Regions from separate parts of the Streptomyces sp. NPDC059897 genome, predicted to be linked through region 4. Evidence: riboswitches for the same ligand, from Rfam matches in the RefSeq annotation. Region 4 holds a riboswitch; each other region holds the start of a gene.
The links. Region 4 has a riboswitch for cyclic di-AMP ahead of ACFV9W_RS36260 (transglycosylase family protein). Riboswitches for the same ligand answer to the same signal wherever they lie in the genome.

Region 1: linked by a shared signal. The riboswitch ahead of ACFV9W_RS31315 (M23 family metallopeptidase) and the one ahead of ACFV9W_RS36260 (transglycosylase family protein) in region 4 are both predicted to bind cyclic di-AMP.
Region 2: linked by a shared signal. The riboswitch ahead of ACFV9W_RS05995 (NlpC/P60 family protein) and the one ahead of ACFV9W_RS36260 (transglycosylase family protein) in region 4 are both predicted to bind cyclic di-AMP.
Region 3: linked by a shared signal. The riboswitch ahead of ACFV9W_RS32165 (M23 family metallopeptidase) and the one ahead of ACFV9W_RS36260 (transglycosylase family protein) in region 4 are both predicted to bind cyclic di-AMP.

Annotation. Positions count from the first base shown of each region.
Region 1 covers NZ_JBHWKQ010000039.1:47,741-52,165, forward strand. Annotated here, with positions in the region: gene ACFV9W_RS31300 (alginate lyase family protein) at 1-894, shown strand, start outside; tRNA gene ACFV9W_RS31305 (tRNA-Met) at 957-1,030, shown strand; gene ACFV9W_RS31310 (PP2C family protein-serine/threonine phosphatase) at 1,216-2,334, shown strand; cyclic di-AMP (ydaO/yuaA leader) riboswitch at 2,600-2,735, shown strand; gene ACFV9W_RS31315 (M23 family metallopeptidase) at 2,747-3,799, shown strand; gene ACFV9W_RS31320 (aldo/keto reductase) at 3,943-4,425, shown strand, end outside.
Region 2 covers NZ_JBHWKQ010000003.1:318,374-322,798, reverse strand. Annotated here, with positions in the region: gene pcrA (DNA helicase PcrA) at 1-2,356, opposite strand, end outside; cyclic di-AMP (ydaO/yuaA leader) riboswitch at 2,543-2,694, shown strand; gene ACFV9W_RS05995 (NlpC/P60 family protein) at 2,702-3,889, shown strand; gene ACFV9W_RS05990 (hypothetical protein) at 3,961-4,314, opposite strand.
Region 3 covers NZ_JBHWKQ010000042.1:29,881-34,305, reverse strand. Annotated here, with positions in the region: gene ACFV9W_RS32175 (FtsX-like permease family protein) at 1-598, shown strand, start outside; gene ACFV9W_RS32170 (tyrosine-protein phosphatase) at 666-1,463, opposite strand; cyclic di-AMP (ydaO/yuaA leader) riboswitch at 1,847-2,019, shown strand; gene ACFV9W_RS32165 (M23 family metallopeptidase) at 2,023-2,799, shown strand; gene ACFV9W_RS32160 (SGNH/GDSL hydrolase family protein) at 3,022-3,804, shown strand; gene ACFV9W_RS32155 (TetR/AcrR family transcriptional regulator) at 3,847-4,425, opposite strand, start outside.
Region 4 covers NZ_JBHWKQ010000059.1:6,979-11,403, forward strand. Annotated here, with positions in the region: gene ACFV9W_RS36245 (nucleoside triphosphate pyrophosphohydrolase) at 1-551, shown strand, start outside; gene ACFV9W_RS36250 (cytochrome P450) at 571-1,854, shown strand; gene ACFV9W_RS36255 (transglycosylase family protein) at 1,998-3,023, shown strand; cyclic di-AMP (ydaO/yuaA leader) riboswitch at 3,156-3,358, shown strand; gene ACFV9W_RS36260 (transglycosylase family protein) at 3,363-4,079, shown strand; gene eno (phosphopyruvate hydratase) at 4,421-4,425, shown strand, end outside.

The DNA.
Region 1 (4,425 bases), on a different contig from region 4:
GGCTGCGTCGAGGAGCGCGAGGACGCCATCGCCGCCTATACGCAGGCCCTGCTGTGGAACGTCACCCGCGACAAGGCGCACGCCGCCAAGGCCGTCGAGATCATGAACGCCTGGGCGGACAAGGTCACCGGGCACAGCGAGGACAACGCGGGGCTCCAGGCCGCCTGGGCCGGCGCGTCCTGGGCGAAGGCCGCCGAGCTGATGCAGTACACGTACAAGGACTGGCCGGACGGGCAGGAGCTGAAGTTCCAGCGGATGCTGCGCGAGGCCTACCTGCCGGAAGTGCGCGGCGGCTCCGCGGACTTCAACGGCAACTGGGACCTGGTGATGGCCGACGCGACGATGAGCATGGCCGTCTACCTGAACGACCAGAGCGCCTTCGACCAGGCCGTCGGGCACTTCAGGGACCGTGTCCCCGCGTACTTCTACCTGTCCTCCGACGGGAAGCTGCCGGTGAAGCCGAAGGGCAGCGGCATCGACACCCCGAAGGAACTGCGGACGTACTGGTTCGGGCAGAAGACCTTCAAGGATGGGCTCGCCCAGGAGACCTGCCGCAACTTCAAGCACGCCAGCTACTCGCTCGCCGCCACCTCCCACATGGCCGAGACCGCCTGGCACCAGGGCGTCGACCTGTACGGGGAGGTGAAGGACCGGCTCGCCGCGGCGCTGGAGCTGCACTCCAAGTACCAGCTGGGCGCCAAGGCCCCGTCCTGGCTGTGCGGCGGGAAGGTGCAGCGGGACATGGGGCCCGACACGGAGGTGGGGCTCCAGCACCTACAGGGGCGGCTGAAGATGGACCTCCCGCACACCGAGAGGCTCACCGAGAAGCAGCGTCCCGAGGGGACGGACGACCTGTTCGTGGCGTGGGAGACGCTGACGCACGCCGCCGCGTGAGCGGTCACGCGAAGCGATTCGCGTTCACTCCCCCTGATGGCGTAGAGTTGTGAACACAACGGCGCGGGGTGGAGCAGCTCGGTAGCTCGCTGGGCTCATAACCCAGAGGTCGCAGGTTCAAATCCTGTCCCCGCTACTGAAGAACAGGGCCCGGAATCTCATGAGATTCCGGGCCCTGTTCGTTTGTTTTCCGCATGCTCGCCCGTGTTGCGCACGTCACGTTCCCCACCCGTACGGCCCACCCCTGCTCGCCTCCGCGTCCCCGTGCGGGAACTCTTGGTGAGACGCCGGAAGCTGGCAGGGAACGGCAGGAGACGAGTGGTGGGGCAGCGAACAGGAGGCACCGGCTGGAGACGGAGGAGGCACGGCTCCGACACCGCGAGCACTCGCCTCTTCCTTCGGCTGCTGCCCCTGCTGCTCGTCATCGGCGGCGCGGTCTACGAGTACGTCACCCCCAGCGGCTTCCCCGGTGCCCCCTTGTTCAGCGCGGCTCCGCTGGTGGCCGCCCCGTTCTTCTCGCTCGGCGCGACGGCCCTGGTCGGCGTGGTGTCGATCGGAGCGATCGTCGCGGTGCACCTGCGCTTCACGGAGAACCTCGACTCCGTGTTCGTCACCGAGATCGTCACCGTGGCCACCGTCTGCCTGCTGGCCTGCCTGCTCAACCGGATCGTCTACCGCAGCTACGAGCAGCTGGCCTCCGCCCGTGAGATCGCCCAGGCCGCCCAGTTGGCGGTGCTGCCGGAGCCGGCCCGGCGGCTCGGCGGTCTCGCCATCGCGGCGCGCTACGAGGCGGCGCAGGCCGACGCGTTCATCGGCGGCGACCTGTACGCGGTCCAGGACACCCCGCACGGCATCCGGATCATCGTCGGTGACGTGCGCGGCAAGGGGCTCGGCGCGGTCGCGGCGGTCGCCGTCGTCATCGGGGCGTTCCGGGAGGCCGCCGAGCAGGAGGGCTCCCTGGAGGCGGTCGCCCAGCGCCTGGAGCGGGCCCTGGCCCGCGAGGGCACCCGGCGCAGCGGCATCGACGACTTCGAGGGCTTCACCACCGCGGTGCTCGCCGAGATCCCGCACGGCGTCGACCTCGTGCGGGTCCTGAACCGCGGTCACCCCGCCCCGCTCCTGCTGCTCGGCGACGGCACCGTACGCGCGCTCGACCCGTGCCAGGCGGCGCTGCCGCTCGGCATGAGCGAACTGGGCAGCTGGCCCGACCGGGCCGTCGAGGCGGCGTTCCCGTCCGCGGCCACGCTGCTGCTCTACACCGACGGGCTCTCCGAGGCGCGCGACGCGAACGGCCGCTTCTACGATCCGGCGGCCCGGCTGTCGGGACGCCTCTTCCCGGGGCCCGAGGAACTCCTCGCGGCCCTCGCCGCGGAGGTGCGCGCGCACACCGGCAACGGGACGACCGACGACATGGCGCTGCTCGCCGTGCGGCGGACCTGAGGTCCTTGATCGTTTGTTACTCGAGGTAGCCGACCGTAGTCGAACGGCGTCGCTCCGCATAACAATTGACGTACCGTCAGAGGATTGAGTCCGTTGAATGTGGGGACGGTGTGACGTCAACTCGCCCCGTTCCGCCCGCTAGTGTCCTGAAAAGTCCTGGCCAGAGTCGTGAACGATCAGTGGGAAGCGCTTGGAATTACTGTCTGCTGTCTATTAACGTTCGATAACGCAGCGCGGTCGTCCCAGCCGTCACAAGAGATGGCTCCGTGCGCACACGCCTAATCCCGCAAGGGAGCCGGGGAACCACCAACTTGGGGTGAATCGGACACCTTTGGTGTCCGTAGGAGACCTTCCTGCTCCGAACCCGTCAGCTAACCCGGTAGGCGAGAAGGAAGGAAAGGAGAGCGCCCCCGTGGCGTCGAACCGGCCTGCCCCCGACTTCTTCTACGGCCCCGAAGACACCTCCGGCGTCGAGCAGGAGACCTGGGAAGAGTGGAATCCCACCGAGGAGTCCCTCGCTCCCGTCCGCGGCAGGCATCGCGTAGCCCGCCGCCGCGGCGGATTCGCGCGCAGCTCCACTGTTCTCGGCGTCGGCGTGGTCGCCGCCGTCGGTGCGGGCGGCATCGCCACCGCACAGGGCGGCAAGCCGCCGGTCCACATCTCCATGCCCGACCTCTCCGCGGTCAAGGACTCGCTGCCCGAGGCCAAGTCGCTGCCGGGCGTGGGCTCGCTGATATCCGACGGCTCGGACTCCGGTTCCGACTCCGGCGCCACGGCCTCCCCGCTGAGCGGCGCCGGAATCACCCAGGCCGAGGCCGCCGACGGACAGACCGGCGCGGGCGAGGCACTGCGGGCCCGCATCATGCAGCAGGCCGAGACGCAGCAGGACGCCGCCGACGCCTCCGCGAAGCAGGCCGCCGAGGAGGCCGCCGCGCAGCAGGCCGCCGAAGAGGCCGCCGCCAAGCAGGACGCGGCGAAGGCCAAGGAGATCGCCGCGAAGAAGAAGGCCGAGGCGGAGGCCCGCCGCAAGGCGGAGGAGGAGCGCCTGCGCAAGCTGGCCGCCGCCTTCAAGCTCCCGGTCGCCTCGTACACGCTCTCCGGCACCTTCGGCCAGCCCGGCTCCATGTGGTCCTCCGGCTACCACACGGGCCTCGACTTCGCCGCCTCCACCGGTACCCCGATCCGCGCCATCCACTCCGGCACGGTCACGGAGGCCGGCTGGGCGGGCGCGTACGGCTACCGCACGGTGCTCACGCTCGACGACGGCACCGAGCTGTGGTTCTGCCACCAGTCCTCGCTCAATGTCAGCGCGGGCCAGAAGGTCACCACCGGCGACGTCATCGGCCGCGTGGGCGCCACGGGCAATGTCACCGGGCCGCACCTCCACCTGGAGGTCCACCCCGACGGGCAGTCCACCGGCGTCGACCCCGGGTCGTGGCTGCGCGACAAGGGCCTCTCTCTCTGAGGACCCATGAGTCCGTGAACCCGTGAACCCCGGCGGTCCTGGCGCTGACCCCCCGACGTCAGGGCTGCCGGTTTGCCCATTCTTGGGGCAACTTCCGGGGTGCGCCCGGAATACCGTATTCCGTACGGGTGTTGAGGCAGAGCATGACTTCCTCCTCTTCCACGCTGCGCAAGCTCGGCACCTCCGACCTCGAGGTCTTCCCGCTCTCCCTGGGCGGCAACGTGTTCGGCTGGACCGCCGACGAGGCCACGTCCTTCGAGGTGCTCGACGCGTACGTCGCCGCGGGCGGCAACTTCATCGACACCGCCGATGTGTACTCGGCCTGGGTGGACGGCAACAAGGGCGGTGAGTCGGAGACCGTCATCGGCACGTGGCTGGCCTCGCGCGGGCGCCGCGACGACGTCGTCATCGCCACCAAGGGCAGCCAGCACCCCGAGTACCAGGGCCTGTCCGCCGCCAACATCAAGGCCGCGGCCGACGCCTCCCTGAAGCGCCTGGGCACCGACCACATCGACCTGTACTACACGCACTACGACAAGCCCGAGGTGCCGGTCGAGGAGATCATCGGCGCCCTCGACGAGCTGGTGAAGGCGGGCAAGGTGCGGCACATCGCCGCGTCGAACATC
Region 2 (4,425 bases), on a different contig from region 4:
GGTCGTGCGTGACGCGGTCGCCGATGGCGAGGGCGACCACCGGCTTGGAGTTCGCCCGGCTCGTCGCGAAGGCCGGCGTCGAGCCCGTGCGGGAGCGCGAGGACGACAGGGAGGCCGCGATGCCGCCGCCGATGCTCTTCGTCGAGGCCGCGGGCGTGGACGGGCCGGTGCGCTTCCAGTCCAGGTGCCCGGCCGGGATCTCCTCCAGGAACCGGGAGGGCGGGTTGTACGAGGGCTGGCCCCAGGCGCTGCGCATCGAGGCGCGGGTCAGGTAGAGGCGCTGTCGCGCGCGCGTGATGCCCACGTACGCGAGGCGGCGCTCCTCCTCCAGCTCCTTGGCCTGGCCGAGGGAGCGCATGTGCGGGAAGACGCCGTCCTCCAGGCCGGTGAGGAAGACGACCGGGAACTCCAGGCCCTTGGCGGTGTGCAGCGTCATCAGCGTGATGACGCCGTCGCTGTTCTCCTCGTCGTCCGGGATCTGGTCGGAGTCGGCGACGAGGGCGACGCGCTCCAGGAAGTCGGAGAGCCCTCCGCCGCCCGTCCCGGTCTCGCCCTCCGCCGCGTCCTCGCCCGCGGCGGACTCCTGCTCGAACTCCAGGGCCACCGCGGCGAGTTCCTGAAGGTTCTCGATCCGGGTCTCGTCCTGCGGGTCGGTGGAGGCCTGCAGCTCGGCGAGGTACCCGGTGCGCTCCAGGATGGCCTCCAGCACCGTGGCCGGGCCCGCGCCCGACTCCACGATCGTGCGGAGGTCCTCCATCAGCGTGTTGAACCGCTTCACGGCGTTCGCCGAGCGGGCCGCCATTCCGTACGCCTCGTCGACGCGGCGCAGCGCCTGCGGGAAGGAGATCTTCTCGCGCTGGGAGAGCGCGTCGATCATCGCTTCGGCGCGGTCGCCGATGCCGCGCTTGGGCACGTTGAGGATGCGGCGCAGCGGCACCGAGTCCTCGGGGTTGGAGAGCACCCGCAGGTAGGCCAGGACGTCCCTGACCTCCTTGCGCTCGTAGAAGCGGACGCCGCCGACGACCTTGTAGGGCAGGCCGGTGCGGATGAAGATCTCTTCGAAGACACGGGACTGCGCGTTCGTCCGGTAGAAGACCGCGACGTCGCCCGCGAGCGCGTCGCCCGCGTCGGTGAGCCGGTCGATCTCGTCGGCGATGAACTGCGCCTCGTCGTGCTCGGTGTCCGCGACGTAGCCGGTGATCTGGGCGCCGGGGCCCTCGTTGGTCCACAGGTTCTTGGGGCGGCGCGACTCGTTCCGCTCGATCACCGCGTTCGCCGCGCTGAGGATCGTCTGCGTGGAGCGGTAGTTCTGCTCCAGCAGGATCGTCGTCGCGTTCGTGTAGTCCTCTTCGAACTGCAGGATGTTGCGGATCGTGGCGCCGCGGAACGCGTAGATCGACTGGTCCGCGTCACCCACGACGCAGAGCTCGGCCGGGTCCGCGCCCTCGCCTTCGGTGGGGCCGACCAGTTCCTTGACCAGCGCGTACTGGGCGTGGTTCGTGTCCTGGTACTCGTCGACCATGACGTGGCGGAAGCGGCGGCGGTAGTGCTCGGCGACGTCCGGGAACGCGCGCAGCAGGTTGACCGTCGTCATGATCAGGTCGTCGAAGTCCAGCGCGTTCGCCTCGCGGAGGCGGGCCTGGTACATCGCGTAGGCCTGGGCGAGGGTCTTCTCGAAGCCGTCGGCCGCGGTCGCGGCGAAGTCCTCCTCGTCGATCAGCTCGTTCTTGAGGTTGCTGATCTTGGCGCTGAAGGACTTCGGCGGGAACTTCTTCGGGTCGAGGTCGAGGTCGCGGCAGACGAGCGCCATGAGCCGCTTGCTGTCGGCGGCGTCGTAGATCGAGAAGGAGGACGTGAAGCCCAGCTTCTTGCTCTCGCGGCGCAGGATGCGGACGCAGGCGCTGTGGAACGTGGAGACCCACATCGCGTTGGCACGCGGGCCCACCAGGTCCTCGACGCGCTCCTTCATCTCGCCCGCGGCCTTGTTCGTGAACGTGATCGCGAGGATCTGGCCGGGGTGCACGCCGCGCTGGGCGAGCAGGTACGCGATGCGGTGCGTGAGGACGCGGGTCTTGCCGGAGCCGGCGCCGGCGACGATGAGCAGGGGGGAGCCGGCGTGCACCACGGCCGCGCGCTGGTTCTCGTTCAGTCCCTCCAGCAGGGAGGACGGGTCGAGGACGGGGCGCGGGGCGCCGTCCCGGTAGTGCGTGTCGCGCTCCGGGGGCACGCCGAACAGCCCGTCCGGCATCGGCTCCGGGGCCCCGTCGTCGTACTCGGGGTCCGGGGGCGGCGGCGGGGGTTCCTCCGCACCCTTCTGGAGGCCGGTCAGGAAGCTGTCGTCAAAGAGGCTGCTCATCGCTCTACGAGTCTAGGCCGCCCCACTGACAACCCGTGGCTGCCTTCAAAACTCCAAGGGCCTGCTGGAGGGCAGATCACGAAGATGTATCGGGCATATCGAACATCAACCTTCACAGCAGCCACACGAGTTGGCTACGGTGCAGCCGGGCAGTCCGTCCCCCCGTCCGCGAATGTCGCGGCGAGCGGGCAGCCCCCGCCGAGTTCCGTACGCCGTAAGGCAGGGAACCGGGGACCCACCGACCCTGGGGTGAATCGGTCAGCCGACCGTAGGGCAGCCTTCCGAGCACCACGCCCGAACCCGACAGCTAACCCGGTAGGCGGACGACGGAAGGAGTCGCCTGCCTTGGCGTCGCACCGCAAGCCCCGCAGCCGTTCCCGGATGACCGGCGGCCTTCGCACGACCCCCGCGGTCGGTATCACCACCGCCGCCCTCACCTCCGTGGCGCTGCTCTCGCAGACGGCGCAGGCCGCGCCCGCGCAGCCGTCGTCCAAGCCACGCCTCGAAGAGGTGCAGAAGAAGGTCGACACCCTGTACCGGCAGGCCGAGGTCGCCACCCAGAAGTACAACGGGGCGAAGGAACGGACCGACGCCAAGAAGCAGCAGGTCGACAAGCTCCTCGACGATGTCGCGCAGCGCACCGAGGAGATGAACACGGCCCGCCAGAAGCTCGGCAGGTACGCCGCCGAGCAGTACCGCTCGGGCAGTGTGAGCGACACGGCGACCATGTTCCTCGCGGACGACCCGGAGGACTACTTCTCGCAGCGCCAGCTGATGAGCCGGCTGACCGACGAGCAGAAGAAGTCGATCGACGACTATCAGAAGCAGACGCGCGAGACCGCGAAGAAGCGCACCGAGGCGCAGTCGAGCCTCGAGGACCTCACGGATTCGCAGACCGAGCTGAGGTCGACGAAGGAGACCGTGCAGTCGAAGCTCTCCGACGCGCGTCAGCTGCTGTCCGAGCTGACCGCCGAGGAGAAGGCGCGGCTCGCGGCGATCGAGAAGGCCAAGGAGGAGGCCGCCCGCAAGAAGGCGGCGGAGCTGGCCGCCAAGCAGAAGGCCGCGGAGGCGGCTGAGCGGAAGGCTGCCGAGGCGGCGAAGGAGCGGGAGCAGTCCTCCGGCTCGTCGTCCGGTTCCTCTTCCGGTTCCTCCGGTTCGTCGGACGCCTCGTACGCGACGAAGGCCGCGCAGGCGCTCGCGTTCGCCAAGGCGCAGGAGGGCAAGCCCTACGTGTGGGGCGCCACGGGGCCGGACTCGTACGACTGCTCGGGCCTGACGCAGGCGGCGTGGAAGTCCGCGGGGATCTCGCTGCCGCGGACGACCTGGGACCAGGTCGAGATCGGCAAGACGGTGCCGCTCTCCGACATCCAACCCGGTGACCTGGTGTTCTTCTATGACGACATCAGCCATGTGGGCCTGTACATGGGCGACGGCATGATGGTCCACGCGCCGAAGCCGGGAACGGTCGTGCGCGAGGAGTCGATCTACTACGACGGCACGTCGTCGATCCACAGCGTGGTGCGGCCGGCCTGACGTACGTACGCGAAAGGGCCCGGCAGGTGTGTCCTGCCGGGCCCTTTCGCGTGTGCGGCCTGCGCGGTCGCTCAGGTCCAGAGCACCGCGATGAAGATGTTGGCGACGGTGAGCGCGCCGACGGTGATGAAGAGGCCCTTCTCCGCCTTCTCCTCGTCCCGCTTCACGTAGACGATGCCGAGGATCACGATCAGGACCGCGAGCTTCACGCCGATCTTGATGTTGTTGACGGTGCTGCCGTCGGCCTGGTTGAGGCCGACCAGGGCGACGCCGGTCACCAGCATGGTCAGGGCGCCGTGCAGCATCGCCTTGTTGAAGCGGGCCGCGCCCTCCTTCATCGCCGACATCTGCGTGAGGAAGCCGCCGAGCAGCGAGGCGATGCCGATGATGTGCAGGCCGACGAAGAGGTGGATGAGTACGTCCATGGTTCGGAGCCTAACCGGGCGCCCGTGGGCCACTACGGGCACCCCTTTGCCACTCTGTTGTCACTCTGCGCCATCATCCATAACAAACGGACCAGTTGCGAACAATCCGGC
Region 3 (4,425 bases), on a different contig from region 4:
CCACCTCCCCGACGGCACGAAGGCCCGCCCTGAGGTTGCCGCGGTCTACGGCCGGGGCCTTGGCCTGCCGGCGGTGACCATGGACCGCGCGTCCCTCGCCGGACACGTCACGTCGGGCTTCGACGGCACGCTGCTCGTGCGCGGCGGCGACGCCGGGCCGCTCACCGCGCTCGGCCAGGTCACCGACACCTCGGGTTACGCCGTCGCGCGGAGCGTGGACGACGAACTGGGCGCCTGGTCCAACTACATGATGGCCGCGGTCCTGGGCGGCTTCGCCGCCGTCGCGGCGGTCAACACGCTGGTGATGACGGTCCTGGACCGCCGTCGCGAACTGACCGTGCTCCGCCTCGTCGGGTCCACGCGCCGCCAGGTGCTGCGGATGCTGCGCTGGGAGAGCCTGCTGGTGTCGGCGGCGGGGGTGGCGCTGGGCACCACCATCGCGATGATCACGCTGACCCCGATGATGCGCGGCTTGACGGGGGAGTCCCCGTACATACCGCCGCTGCTGTACGGCATGTTCGCCGGGGGCGCGGTGTGCCTCGGCCTGCTCGCCGTGACCCTCCCCGCCCGCGCGGCGCTCCGCGAGGGGGAGGGGTGAGGTCGGACACCCGGCACCGAGTGGCCCCGGCATGGTGTGACCTCCGGCACCGTACGGTGTCCGGCGGTCAGTCGAGCAGACGCTCGCGCAGCCGCTCGCGCGTGGCCGCGGTGACCTTCAGACCCTCTTCGAGGTAGCGGTCCGTGCTGCCCCACTCCTCGTCGATGGTCTCGAGGCCGGCGTTGAGGTACTCGATGCGGGCGTCGAAGAGCGGGCTGAGCAGCTCCATGACCTCGGGGGAGTAGGCGTCCTTCGCGGTGGCGGTGCGGCGGACGTTGTAGCGGCGGTGCTTCTCGTTCGACTTGAGGTAGTCCGCCTCGATGGCGTCGCGCTCCACGCCCACCGCGAGCAACGTCACCGCGATCGACAGGCCCGCGCGGTCCTTGCCGGCCGCGCAGTGCATCAGCGCGGGGAGGCTGTCCTCGGCGAGGGAGTGCAGCACGCGGCTGTGCTCGGCGGTGCGCTCCTTGATCATCGTGCGGTAGGACTCGACGAGGCGGTTCGCCGCGCGGCCCCCGGAGAGGATCTGGCGCAGCTGCTCGATGTCGCCGTCGCGGACCATGGCCCAGAATTCGGCGCCGTCGGCCGGATCGTTGAGCGGCAGGTTGAGATTGCGCACACCGGGCAGCTCGACGTCGGCGCCCTCCAGCTTCTGGTCCGCGGAGTTACGGAAGTCGAAGACCGTGTGCAGGTTGAGGGAGGAGAGGAAGGCCGAGTCCTCGGCGGTGGCGTGGGCGAGGTGACCGCTGCGGAACAGCACGCCCGGGCGCACGCGCCGGCCGTCCACGGTGGGCAGGCCGCCGACGTCTCGGAAGTTGCGCACTCCGGTCAGCTCGGGCTCGGTGGACGGTGCGTGCTGCGTCACAGGGGCTCCTCCCAATCGGTGCACCGGCGTTGGGTCGCCGGCGGGCGCGCTCCTGACGATACGACATCGGTTCCACAGGCAACCATCTGTCCGATTCGCACCGTTCTGTGTCAACTGTGCATGAATCGGAGGGGCTTGTGGGCCTGTGCGTGACCGGCCTCATGTTCGTGACGCTGTGTGGTGGGCGGCCCTGATTGCCTCCCCAGTAATCCCCGAAGGTATGGCGTTGGTAAAGCGGGGAATGTCGACGCAGGGTTACACGGGGGAGCCTCGGAAACCCAAGGAATTGCCGCCTCAAGTGAATTCGGCAGTTGTCGCCGCCATTGCGGTTCGCCTACGGTCACCAATCAATCCGGTCGGAACGCCTAGTCCTGCCGCCGCCCGGATTCCTTTCGACTACCCGTCACGGCAGGAGCGGGGGACCCACACGCAAGATGCCGCGTAGGGGGATTTCCCGAAGCGGCTAGGGGTGAAGCCGTGCCCGTACTCCGGGCGCGGCCGGGCATCTCCAGCCCGAACCCGACAGCTCACCTCGTAGGCGACGGAGAGGAAATTCAGCATGCCCGCAAAGGGAAAGCACCGCCTTTCGACCTCCCGCCGCATCGCCCGTGTCGCCGCCGTCGCCTCCGCCGGTGGAGTCGCCGTGGCGCTGCCGCTGATGGGCGCCACCGGCGCGCAGGCCGCGTCGTCCGGCGGTGCCGCCGACGCCACGACGTACACCGTCAAGGCCGGTGACACGCTCTCGAAGATCGCCAAGGCGCAGGACGTCGACGGCGGCTGGAAGAAGCTGTACGCGGACAACAAGGACGCCGTCGGCTCCAACGCCGACCACCTCAAGATCGGCGTGAAGCTCAACCTCGGCGGCGCCGCCGAGGGCGGCTCCGCGGACGAGGCCGCCGCCACGCAGACGAGCGCCAAGACCACCGCCTCCGGCGACTACGTGGCTCCGGTCGACGGTGCCAAGGGCACGGGCTACGGCAACTCCGGCTCCATGTGGTCCAGCGGCAGCCACACCGGCGCCGACTACTCGATCTCGACCGGCACCTCCGTGAAGTCGATCGCCGACGGCACCGTCGTGTCGACCGGCTCGGGCGGCTCGTACGGCAACGAGGTCGTCATCGAGCACGCCGACGGCCACTTCTCCCAGTACGGCCACCTGTCCTCGATCGGCGTCGCCCAGGGCGACACCGTGACGGCCGGCCAGGAGATCGCCAAGTCCGGCGCGACGGGCAACGTCACCGGACCGCACCTGCACTTCGAGATCCGCACCACCGCGGACTACGGCTCGGACATCGACCCGATCGCCTACCTGAGCGAGCACGGCGTCGACGCCTGAGACCTCTCGTAGCGGACGCGACGACCCGCTCTCTTCGGCGCCCGGGGTGGTTCCCCGGGCGCCGAAGTGCGTTCGTGCGCTTATTCCCCAGGTGGCGAGTGGGCTATCTCACCACGCGTCAACCCCTACCTACGATGGCGTAGGTCACTTTTCGCGAGCAAAAATACGTGAGTGGCACACGAATCGAGAGCACTCACGGACTCACTCAACCTCAACGGCACGATCCGGTCCTTCGCGGCCGTGGGCGACAGCTTCACCGAAGGCGTCGGCGACCCCGGACCCGACGGAAAGTTCGCGGGCTGGGCCGACCGGCTCGCCGTCCTCCTGGACGACCGCGTCCCCGAGGACACCTTCAAGTACGCGAACCTGGCGGTGCGCGGCAAGCTCCTCGACCAGATCGTCGCGGACCAGGTCCCCAAGGCGGTCGAGCTGGCCCCCGACCTGGTGACGCTGGTCGCCGGCGGCAACGACATCATCCGCCCGGGCACCGACCCCGACGACGTGGCCGAACGCTTCGAGAAGGCCGTCGCCCGGCTCGCCGACGCGGCCGGCACCGTCATGGTGGCCACGGGCTTCGACACCCGTGACGTGGCCGTGCTCAAGCACCTGCGCGGCAAGATCGCCACGTACAACATGCATGTGCGGGCGATCGCCGACCGCCACGGCTGCCTGATGCTCGACCTGTGGTCCCTGAAGTCCATCCAGGACCGCAGGGCCTGGGACGGCGACCGCCTCCACCTGTCGCCCGAGGGGCACACCCGCGTGGCGCTGCGCGCCGCCCAGGCGCTCGGCGTCGAGGTCCCCGCCGACCCCGAGCAGGCGTGGCCGCTGCTGCCGCCGCGCGGCACGTTCGAGGTGCGGCGCGACGACATCCACTGGGCGCGGGAGTTCCTGGTGCCGTGGATCGGGCGCCGGCTGCGCGGCGAGTCCTCCGGCGACCGGGTGCAGGCCAAGGGCTTCATCGACCCGCACGCGGTGAAGGCACACCTGGAGGCGGCATCCTGACGCCTGCCCCCGTGGCGGTACGGCGGCGCTGACGGGATTCCGTCAGCGCCCCACCGCCGTCAACTCCGCGCGCTCGAGCCCCAGTTCGCGGGCGAGCGCCTCGTCCACCCACTCCAGCATGCGGGCCCGCGACACCGCGGCGGGCCTGGCGCGCCCGCCGTCGTACGAAGTCAGCTGCACGGCGAGCCCGTCGAGCAGCGCCGTGATCCGCAGCGCCGCCCCCATCGGGTCAGAGCAGGTGAACTCGCCCGCCGCCACGCCCTCGGCGACCACCTCCGCGAGCGCCGCCTTCCACTGCCGGTCGAGGTCCCGCGTGACCTCCCGCAGTGCGGGCTCGCGCAGCGCCGCGGCCCAGCCCTCGATCCACAGCCGCCACCCCTTGGCCTGCCCCGTCGGCGCGTACCAGCGCACCGCGGCGCGCAGCCGCTTCAGGGCCGTCGTGCGGCGGCCGAGCAGCTTGCGCAGATGCGCCAGGTCGCTCTCGGCGGCGTGCGCGAACGCGGCCGCGACGAGCTTCTCCTTCGTCGAGAAGTGGTACAGCACCAGCGCGTTGCTCACGCCGAGCGCCGATGCCACGTCGGCGATGCGCACGGCGGCGACCCCGCGCGCCTCGATCTGCTC
Region 4 (4,425 bases):
CCCACGAGGACCTCGCCAAGTACGCGATCGAGGAGGCGTACGAGCTGGTCGAGGCCATCGAGACGGACGACCGCGACGAACTGCGCGAGGAGCTCGGCGACGTACTCCTCCAGGTCGTCTTCCACGCGCGCATCGCCGAGGAGGCCTCCGGCGAGGACGAGCCGTTCTCCATCGACGACGTGGCGGGCGGCATCGTCGACAAGCTCATCCACCGCCACCCGCACGTCTTCGGTGACGAGAGCGCCACGACCCCGGAGGAGGTCCGGGAGATCTGGCTCCGCAAGAAGGGCGAGTCCAAGCGCCGCGCCTCGGTCACGGACGGCGTCCCCCTCGGCCAGCCGGGCCTCGCCCTCGCCGCCAAGCTCGGCTCCCGGGTGCGCACGGCGGACCTGGACGTCCCGGTCCCCTCGGGCGAGGGCGTCGGCTACGAGCTCCTGGCCCTCGCCCTGCGCGCCGAGGCGGAGGGCACCGACCCGGAGGCGGCCCTGAGAGCCGCGGCCCGCGCCTACCGGGACGCGGTACGGGCGACCGAGGGCCTCACCGGCGAGTAGCGCCCGTTACGGTCAGGAGGTGACCGAGAGCCCCACCCCCACCAGCGCCCCCGAACTCTTCAGCTGGGAGTTCGCCGGCGACCCGTACCCCGCCTACGCCTGGCTGCGCGAGCACGCACCCGTGCACCGCACCACGCTGCCGAGCGGCATCGAGGCCTGGCTGGTCACCCGGTACGCGGACGCCCGCCAGGCGCTCGCGGACCAACGGCTCAGCAAGAACGCGGACCACCACGACGAGCCGAGCCACGCCAAGGGCAAGACGGGCATCCCCGGCGAACGCAAGGCCGAGCTGACGACCCACCTCCTCAACATCGACCCGCCGGACCACACCCGGCTGCGCCGCCTCGTCTCGAAGGCCTTCACCCCGCGCCGCGTCGCCGAATTCGCGCCGCGCGTCCAGCAGTTGACGGACGACCTCATCGCCGCCTTCGAGGCGAAGGGCGAGGCCGACCTCATCCACGACTTCGCCTTCCCCCTCCCCATCTACGCCATCTGCGACCTCCTTGGCGTCCCGCGCGAGGACCAGGAGGACTTCCGCGAGTGGGCGGGCATGATGATCCGCCACGGCGGCGGCCCGCGCGGCGGGGTGGGCCGGGCGGTGAAGCGGATCCGCGCGTACCTGGTGGAGCTCATCCACCGCAAGCGCGGCGACCCGGGCGACGACCTCATCTCCGGTCTGATCAGCGCCTCCGACCACGGCGAACACCTCACGGAGAACGAGGCCGCGGCGATGGCCTTCATCCTGCTCTTCGCCGGTTTCGAAACCACGGTCAACTTGATCGGCAACGGCACGTACGCGCTGCTCACGCACCCCGAGCAGCGCGAGCGGCTGCAAGAGTCGATCGCGGCGGGGGAGACGGGTCTGCTGGAGACCGGGATCGAGGAACTGCTGCGCTTCGACGGGCCGGTGGAGATGGCCACCTGGCGGTTCGCGAGGGAGCCGCTGACCATCGGCGGCCAGGAGATCGGCGCGGGCGACCCGGTCCTCGTCGTGCTCGCCGCCGCCGACCGCGACCCCGCGCGTTTCACCGAACCCGACACCCTCGACCTCTCCCGCCGGGACAACCAGCACCTCGGCTACGGACACGGCATCCACTACTGCCTCGGCGCCCCGCTCGCCCGCCTGGAGGGACAGGCCGCCCTCGGCACGCTCCTGACGCGCCTCCCGGACCTGCGACTTGCGGTGGAACCGACCGATTTGCGGTGGCGTGGCGGGCTCATCATGCGCGGACTGCGCACGCTCCCGGTGGAGTTCACCCCGCGTCAGAATCCGACCGGAACTGACGGGCCGTCAACAATGTGACTTTCACGTGATCTACGCTGCATCGACTTGTGACAGGCGTTCGAGTGCAGCTACGTTCACGGATCATCGCGACACATGCACAACCCGCACCACTCGCACCACCCGTCGCGCGTAGCAGCATCAGTCTCGCGAAAGGCAAACGCATGCTCTCCGGGAACGGTCGTCACCGTCGCCCCCGTCAGGCCCCTGCTCTCGTCGTCGCCGCCGGAGTCACCGGCAGCGCCATCGCGATCCCGCTGTTCGCCGCGAGTGGCGCGAGCGCCGCGACCGCGCAGGCGTGGGACAAGCTCGCCGAGTGCGAGAGCGGCGGCCAGTGGAGCCTGGACGCCGGTAACGGCTACTACGGCGGTCTCCAGTTCACGCAGGAGAGATGGGAGGAGTACGGGGGGCTCGACTACGCCCCGCGTGCCGACCAGGCCAGTCGCTCGCAGCAGATAGCCGTCGCCGAGCAGGTTCTCGACGACAAGGGGCCGAGCGCCTGGCCGATGTGCTCGCTCACCTCCGACCTCACCAAGGACGACGGCTCGGCGGATGTCGACCCGGGCGTGTCCGCGTCGCCGTCGGCGCAGCCCTCCGGGTCGTCCGACACCGACGCCGACGACACGTCGGACGAGAAGACCGAGGACGCCACCGCGTCGGCGGACCCGTCCGATTCCACCGGCTCGGCCGATTCCACCGAATCGGCCGATTCGGGAGACAAGGGTCACGACGCGGCCGAGGGCTCCGAGGCCTCGGAGGACCCGTCGGCGGACGAGTCGGCCGATACCTCCGGTAACCAGGACGAGGACTCCTCGACCCCGTCAAGTGACAAGTCCCACGCGCCTTCTGACGACGCCCCCGCCGAGACGGCCTCGCCGTCCGCCCCGCCCACCGGCGAGGCCTCGGACGGTGCCACGTCCGGCCGCCACCGCGGCGACCGCGCCGACGACGACGGTGCCGGCTCCCGTGCGGGAGAGGGACGGCATGCCTCCCGCGACGACAAGCGCGCCGGCGACACGTACGAGGTGCACGCCGGCGACAGTCTCTGGGGCATCGCGAAGGCCCAGGACGTGCAGGGCGGATGGGACGCGCTCTACGAGCGGAACAAGGAGACGGTCGGTACCGACCCAGACCTCATCCTTCCTGGTCAGAGCCTGGATCTTGGGGACGGATCGGACAAAAGGCAGTGAGGGTTCAGGTTGGTTGAGGGGGCTTTGTCCGGTGTCGTTCGAGTGAGACATGGGTCTCAAAGCCCCTGATCGACTTTGAAATCGGGCGGATCGACCGCTTACGTTCGTGACCGCTCGCTTCAGCGGGCCCCGACGGATGTCACGCCGAATCCTGCCAACGTCCGTACGGGAACAGTCGTCGCGTAAGCGCCGTAGGCAGGAGCGGGGGACCCAGGTAAGTGCCCTTCCGGGAGACCGGACGGGCTTGGGGTTAAGCAGCGCACAAGGATGCGACTGCCGGGCACTCACTGGCCCGAACCCGACAGCTCACCTCGCAGGCGTCGGTGAGGAGACATCTCCATGCTGTTTTCCGGCAAGAACAAGCACCGCCGCCCGTCCAAGGCCGTCCGCGTCGCCACGCTCGGCGGCGTCGCCGCTGCCGCCGTCGCCGTGCCGCTGATGGGTGCGACCTCCGCCTCCGCCGCCACCACGTCCGAGTGGGACCAGGTCGCGCAGTGCGAGTCCGGTGGCAACTGGTCCATCAACACGGGCAACGGCTTCTACGGCGGCCTGCAGTTCTCCGCCTCCACCTGGTCCGCCTACGGCGGCGACCAGTACGCCTCCACCGCCGACCAGGCCTCCAAGGCCCAGCAGATAGCCGTCGGCGAGAAGGTTCTCGCCTCCCAGGGCGCGGGCGCCTGGCCGAACTGCGGCTCGGGCCTGTCCTCCACCCCGAACGAGGGTGGCGCCGAGGACTCCTCCGCGCAGCAGCAGGAGACCCAGCAGCAGGACACGCAGCAGCGTGCCGACCGCTCCGAGCAGCGTCAGCAGCCGCAGCAGGAGGCCCCGAAGCAGGAGGCCCCCAAGCAGGAGGCTCCGAAGCAGGACACCGTCACCACCCCGACCGGCAAGCAGGTCGAGAAGGGCGACGGCGAGTACAAGGTCGAGTCCGGCGACACCCTCAGCAAGATCGCCGAGGCGCACGGCACGACCTGGCAGCAGCTGTTCGAGAAGAACAAGGACATCGTCAAGGACGCCAACCTGATCTACCCGGGTCAGCAGCTGCACCTCAGCTAAGACGTCCGGTCCGCACAGGACCACCGGTCCGCACAGGACCACCCGTCCGCACAGGACCCAAGGCCCTCCCAGGCCATCAGGCACGGACTCGGCATCGGCGGACGCCGAGTCCCGCCGCACCCCGTCCCCACGGGCCGCTCAACTTCGGCGACCTCCGTCCCGCTCAGCCGGGACGGAGGTCGCTGTTTTTGTTCCGTTAAGGAACATTTCGCTGTCGGCGTTGTCCACGAGACGGGCGTTCGGATGGCCGATGCCCGCGAGCCGGTTACGCTCAGGGGTGCGGGACCACGTACCAAGCAGCCGCCCGCATAGCCTGCGTCACATCCAAGAAGGAGATGCTCGTGCC